DNA from 2 places in the Cytobacillus sp. Hz8 genome. Region 1 is predicted to be linked to the other one. Evidence: riboswitches for the same ligand, from Rfam matches in the RefSeq annotation. Region 1 holds a riboswitch; the other holds the start of a gene.
What was found. Region 1 has a riboswitch for S-adenosylmethionine ahead of ACE38V_RS09985 (methionine biosynthesis PLP-dependent protein). Riboswitches for the same ligand answer to the same signal wherever they lie in the genome.
Positions count from the first base shown of each region.

Region 1 (3,172 bases):
GAACAGCGCCAAATGAATTTTGTAAAGAACCGAGTCGGTTAGCTAGTTCTTCATCTTTAACGACAGCAAGCCCGGCAACGACATCGCTGTGGCCAGATAAAAACTTCGTAGCACTGTGCAGAACAATATCTGCCCCTAAATTCAATGGTTTTTGTAGAGCAGGTGTTAAAAAGGTATTGTCAACAAATGTATAGGCACCGTGCTGTTTTGCTAAATTACTAATGGCATTAATATCGGTCACCTTTAATAATGGGTTGGAAGGGGTTTCGACATACAGCACTTTTGTATTTGGTTGTATCGCTTTTTCAACCTCTTTTAAATCAGTCATATCAACAAAGGTATGACTAATTCCAAGACGATTTAAAACTTGGGTCACCATTCGGTACGTTCCGCCGTAAACGTCTTCAGTTATCACCACATGATCTCCTTGAGATAGGAGAAGAAAAGCGGTTGAGATGGCAGCCATTCCTGATGAAAAAGCAAAACCTTTTAAACCATCTTCTAATTCTGCAATGACATCCTCCAAAGCCTCACGGGTAGGATTTAAGCTTCTGCTATAATCATATTTTCCAAAATGGTCAATATCCGATTGATGAAAGGTAGTGGCGTGCTGAATCGGAACACTGACTGCGCCGTTTGTCGGATCGAATTTATGGCGATTATGCAATAGCTTTGTATCAAAACTGTAACAATCACTCTCAATCATAATGAAACCTCCTGATCTACTTTTGCAAAAGCATTTTCTAAATCATTAATCAAATCTTCTGAATCTTCAATTCCTACCGAAAAACGCAGTAAACAATTATCAACACCTGTTTCAAGCCGAATATTTTCGGGAATATCTGCATGTGTTTGCGTTGCTGGGTAGGTGATAAAGCTTTCCACCCCTCCTAAGCTTTCAGCAAAGGTGATAAGGGATAGGTTCTGTAAAAAAGAATCCACCCAGCCTTCTTCCTTAATACGAAAAGAAAGCATTCCTCCTTTTCCTGGGTAGAGGACATCTGTTACTGTAGGATGTGTTTGCAAATAATGGACGATTGCTTTTGCATTTTCCTCATGCTTAGCCATTCGTAAGGAGAGGGTTTTCATTCCTCGGATGAGGAGCCAAGAATCAAACGGGCTTAATACGGCACCAGCAGAATTATGATGAAGGGAAATGGATTCACAAAGTTTTCTTCCTTTTGCAACAATTAAGCCTGCAAGAACATCATTATGCCCACCTAAGTATTTCGTCGCACTATGAATGACAATATCGGCACCAAGTGCAATCGGTTTTTGTAGAATAGGGGTATAAAAAGTATTGTCAACGATTAACAAAATCCCATGTTCTTTAGCTAATTGTGAAACCTCTGTGATATCCGTTTGTTCCATAAGAGGATTTGTAGGTGTTTCAAGAAATATCGCTTTCGTATTTTGGTTGATGGTTTTTTCAATATTTTCTATCATGCTGGTATTTACATAGTGGGAATGAAGCCCCCATTTTGTAAAGCCTTGCTCTAATATCCGGTATGTGCCACCATATAAATCCTTAGAGACTATCCATTCATCACCTGTTTTGAATAGGGAGAGGACAGTCAAAATGGCAGCCATACCGGAGCTACAGGCAAATCCCTGATCTCCTTCTTCGAGATCAGCAATGGCTTTTTCCACAATTTCACGTGTGGGATTCCCTGTTCTTGTGTAGTCATAACCTGTTGAACGTCCAATTCCTTCATGCCGAAAAGCTGTTGAAAAATATACTGGTGGATTAACAGTGCCAGTTGCCTTATCACTTCGATTTCCAATTTGTGCAAGCTTTGTTTGAATTCCTACCATTTTGTATTCACTCCTAAATAAAGTTAAATTAGAAAAAAGGGAGACATAAGAGAAGTTAAAAATATGGGCCTAACTTCCAGAGTTTATTTTATAGAAAAGAAGTGGAACTATTGACATAGAATCGTAAATAAAAAAAGTCTTCTATAAGAAGAAGACTTTTACGAATTTCTGGTAGCCGTTCTTCTTATCTGTCAAGTTATCAAAAACTTGCTGGAATTAGCACCTTTTCAAAGTAATTTACATCATTACCCTGAAGGTTGCTGAGGCTTCATTGGGCCATACCCTCTACCTCTCTTGATAAGAAAATCATTTTATGAATTTATTACACTTTACACCACTGAAGTGTTAAATGTCAATGTCTTTTAGAATATTCTTTTTATTAGCAATTGCTTGGATAAACCTATCACGTATGAAAAAATATTTTCAAACCTCTTCAATTAGATTTAAAACAGGTACATCCCATTCGTCAAAAGGATTGGTTCTAGAATAAATCCTGGCCATCTTCGTTTTTTCATCTACATTCTGAATGATGACCATATTCCCCTCATACGAAACATGATGGATTTCTGCACTTTCTAATATTTCCTTTGCTCTTCCCACATTCACGATTTTCATTCCTCCTAGAATAGTATCCAATCATAATGTATCTTGGATTTCCTTTTTTTATTCACAAAAGAAAATAGTGGTATGCCTGTCGAATATTTTTCAAAAGATTCTAAAAATTGCCAAACAAAAATAAAATAAAATCGATATAATAGAAATAGGGAAACTTTATTGGAGGGAAAGGTATGCAAGAAATTATGAGTTGTCATCATCGCTTTTCGACATACGATAATAACTTTGCTTACACAACTGAGGACGGGATTGAAGTTTATGTAGTGGAAAGTGATTGGCAAAAATGCTCAACTTGTGGACATGTTGATTTTCCAATCTCCTCAATGGAAACAACGAAAATCAATCTTCAGGAAAAACGCAACTATCCTCATTCTCCAAAAGAAAATTATGTTCATATCATTGACCTATTCTAACGAAGCCGAATTTTCGGCTTATTTTTTTGCTCCTTATTTTTTATGAAACGAAAGAGAGCGAAATATTGATACATAGTAGTGCATAAATAAATTTTATTAATATAAGTTATTTAGTTAATGACTAAACTCATATTTTTCACTATTTAAATGAGTAAAATCTTTGTAGTCCTATTGACAACGTGTTAAAATGTCATTGGAAACGGTTTATCCTCTGAAAAATTTTACTATTCAATTTATTGGGTGGATTTTAGTTCCGTTTTTTGGGGGAAAAGGCTTAATTTACAATTTATTATCTAAGGATAAGATTTTTGGGGGTATTTTTCATGGAG
Region 1 covers NZ_JBHKFI010000006.1:129,975-133,146, reverse strand. Annotated here, with positions in the region: gene metC (cystathionine beta-lyase) at 1-706, opposite strand, end outside; gene ACE38V_RS09985 (methionine biosynthesis PLP-dependent protein) at 703-1,815, opposite strand; SAM riboswitch class I at 1,997-2,119, opposite strand; gene ACE38V_RS09980 (H-type small acid-soluble spore protein) at 2,239-2,430, opposite strand; gene ACE38V_RS09975 (hypothetical protein) at 2,604-2,843, shown strand; gene ACE38V_RS09970 (2-oxoglutarate dehydrogenase E1 component) at 3,167-3,172, shown strand, end outside.

Region 2 (3,172 bases), on a different contig from region 1:
ATAGAATCTCAATCGATTCTTTACTAAAATCAGATCCATTGCAAAAGATATCCGCAATAGGTACAAAGGGTTCTAAAATAGGGTGTACAAAAAAATCAATTCCTCCACTTACAATATACAGTGGGATCCTTTCCTGTTTTAAAAAATCAATAAAGTCTGCAAACCCGGCGCGAATTTTAGCGTTATGAAGAGCAAACTGAATAATTTCTTCCTTCATAGATGATGGCAATAATGAAAACATCAAACCAACACCCTCCCTCACAGAAATCTTTTGCGTGAGTATTGCATCTTTTAATTGAATCCAACCAGGTGGGTTAAAATATTTCATGATGGCAATGATATTATCTGTTTCCGTTACGGTTCCATCAAAATCACAAAAAACAGCTATTGATCTCATTTAGCTCATCACCTCCACACATCCCCATAAATCAATTGCTTTTTTTAGCTCTGGAAATTGGTCTGCGTTCGCCTGCAAGGATTCTCCTTTCAAGGTGAGTTGAATTGCTTGACGGAAAGCAATGCCCCCTCCCCGAGCCCCATCAGGATGACCATGAACTCCACCTCCTGCATTGATGACACAATCAATTCCAAAATCGCGAATGAGCAGGGGAACAAGTCCAGGATGAATTCCGGCTGAAGGTACAGGGAAGGAAGAAAGAAATTGATCCTCCTTCGTTAATTCCTTTCCAACACTTAGCGCCGTTTCTCTTTCCAATGCCACCGAACCATACGGGGAAGGGAATAAGGACAAATCTGCTCCTGCATATCTCAATAACTTACCAAGCAATAAGGAATGTGAGATTCCATATTTAGGCGAAGAAGTGAGCGCCCCACTTACAGCTGGATGAGCCATTAATGGGAGATTGATTTCAGAATCCACTCTAAGCTCCTGCAAAACGTCAATGCCATAAGCAAAAACATTGAATAACAGTAAATCTGCTCCAGCCTCCCTTGCCCTTCTCGCCCTTTCCTTCAACTCAAATGTTTTTCCAGTTAAATTCACAGCATAAAGAGTCCGATGTCCAGTAGTTTCATATACGTGATTAAGAACCTTTTTCCCTTCAACAATTCTTTTATAAAAAGGCGTTAAATCATTTTCAAATAATATTTCATCATCTTTAACTAAATCAACTTGACCTAAAGCCTGCTCCCTAAGCTGAGAGAGTAAATAATTCAAATCTCGACCAAGAACACCTTTGAAAATACTCATTAATAATGGTTGGGTTTCAACGCCAATCTTCTCACGAATTCCCTTTATCCCATAGCGTGGTCCAGGAAAAAAGGTTTTTAATTCATCACTGAATTGAAGGTCAACTAACTTGACTATTCCATCCAATGATAATTTTCCGAAAACAGTGGTAAGTATAGCCGGGAGATCCGGTGTAAAATTTACAATTGGATAAGCTATTTTAATTTTTGCTACCAAATGATGATTTTCGTCTTCACCAAGTCCTTCAGCTGAAACCACTCGACCTTTATGTTTGCGAAGTTGATCTTGATCAAGCTTCGGCAGATTTGTCCATGATCCTACGGTAAGACCTAAAGCAATTTCTTCTGCCTTTTTCTCTGGTTGATGCTTGGAATCATGAACAATATATGTAGCAATGATTTCACTCATTTTACTTCTTCCTTCCCCATGCAAAATCCAATTCCATCTTTTCACATATAAACAATGCAAATTAAACGAAAAAAACCTCTTCACATATGAAGAGGTTAGCACGATTCAAACTAACATCTCCTTATCTTCCAGCGATTGCTGCAAGAATTAGCACCGTGCTTAAAAGTTTTAAGTCGGTTGCCGGGCTTCATCGGGCTCGTCCCTCCACCTGCTCTTGATAAGAAAACGAAATTATCTTAAAAATGTTGATTATCAAAAAATAATTGAAATTAATTTGGATTATGTCAGTTTATTATGAAATTGTCAATCACTTTTTTTCAAAAATATTCAATGCTTTGATTCGGGAAACGGCCTCCCTTAAATGGCCTTCAGAGGTCAATAACCCAACACGTACATAACCTTCTCCATATTGACCAAATCCTATTCCAGGTGCTACAGCAACATAAGCCTTTTCTAATAATAAATCGGCAAATTGCTCAGAGGTATACCCAGATGGGATCTTTAACCAGGCAAAAAATGAACCCTTAGGTGCCAAAACATGCCATCCTATCGATTGAAGACCATCAATCAAAACATTTCTGCGCCGCTCATACATTACATTTAACTTTCGCACACATTCCTGATCCTCTGTTAAGGCCGCAATTGCAGCCTCTTGAATACCACCAAATAAACTGACATATATATGATCCTGAAGCAAATTAATCGCAGCAATCACACTTTCATTTCCAATCGCAAACCCTACACGCCATCCGGCCATATTATAAGTTTTCGATAGAGTATAAATCTCAATTCCAACTTCTTTTGCACCCTCTGTTTCTAAAAAACTAATAGGCTTTTCTCCATCAAACCCTATCGCCCCATAAGCAAAGTCATGAACTATACAAATTCCTTGCTTTCTAGCAAGTTCAACCGTTTCTTCAAAAAAGGCAGATGTCGCTACAGCTCCCGTTGGATTATTGGGATAGTTAAGAAACATAAGCTTCGCTTGTTGCAGTGTTTCTTCATCGATTTCCGTATAATCCGGTAAAAAATCATGCTCCTCTCGCAGAGGCATATATTCCATTTTCGCTTTTGCAAGTGCGACCCCTGACCAATAATCAGGATATCCCGGGTCCGGCACTAAAACCGTATCGCCAGGATTCAGCAGACATTGAGGAATTTCTACAAGACCTGCCTTTCCTCCAAAAAGAATGGCTACTTCCTTATCAGGATTCACTTCCACTTGATATTCTCGCATGTAAAATTCCGCCACTGCTCTTTTTAAAGATTGAAAGCCTTGAAACGGTGAATATTTATGATTAATAGGGTCATCTGCCGCTTTTTGCAGCCTTTTCACAATATGTTCTGGTGTTGGCTGGTCTGGATTCCCCTGTCCTAAATTAATCACATCATGTCCCTCTTGTAAAAAAAAGTTAACCTTACCTACAAGAGAAGCAAAAAATTGTTTTGGTAAATGGTTTAACAATTCAGATTGAGGAAATTTTGTCATTTCATCACCCACCATCTTTCTCTCTATTCTAAAAATTATGTATTGAAAAACTAGTCACAAATGAT
Region 2 covers NZ_JBHKFI010000001.1:525,896-529,067, reverse strand. Annotated here, with positions in the region: gene ACE38V_RS02605 (2-hydroxy-3-keto-5-methylthiopentenyl-1-phosphate phosphatase) at 1-397, opposite strand, end outside; gene mtnW (2,3-diketo-5-methylthiopentyl-1-phosphate enolase) at 398-1,618, opposite strand; SAM riboswitch class I at 1,737-1,842, opposite strand; gene ACE38V_RS02595 (pyridoxal phosphate-dependent aminotransferase) at 1,926-3,107, opposite strand.
Region 2: linked by a shared signal. The riboswitch ahead of mtnW (2,3-diketo-5-methylthiopentyl-1-phosphate enolase) and the one ahead of ACE38V_RS09985 (methionine biosynthesis PLP-dependent protein) in region 1 are both predicted to bind S-adenosylmethionine.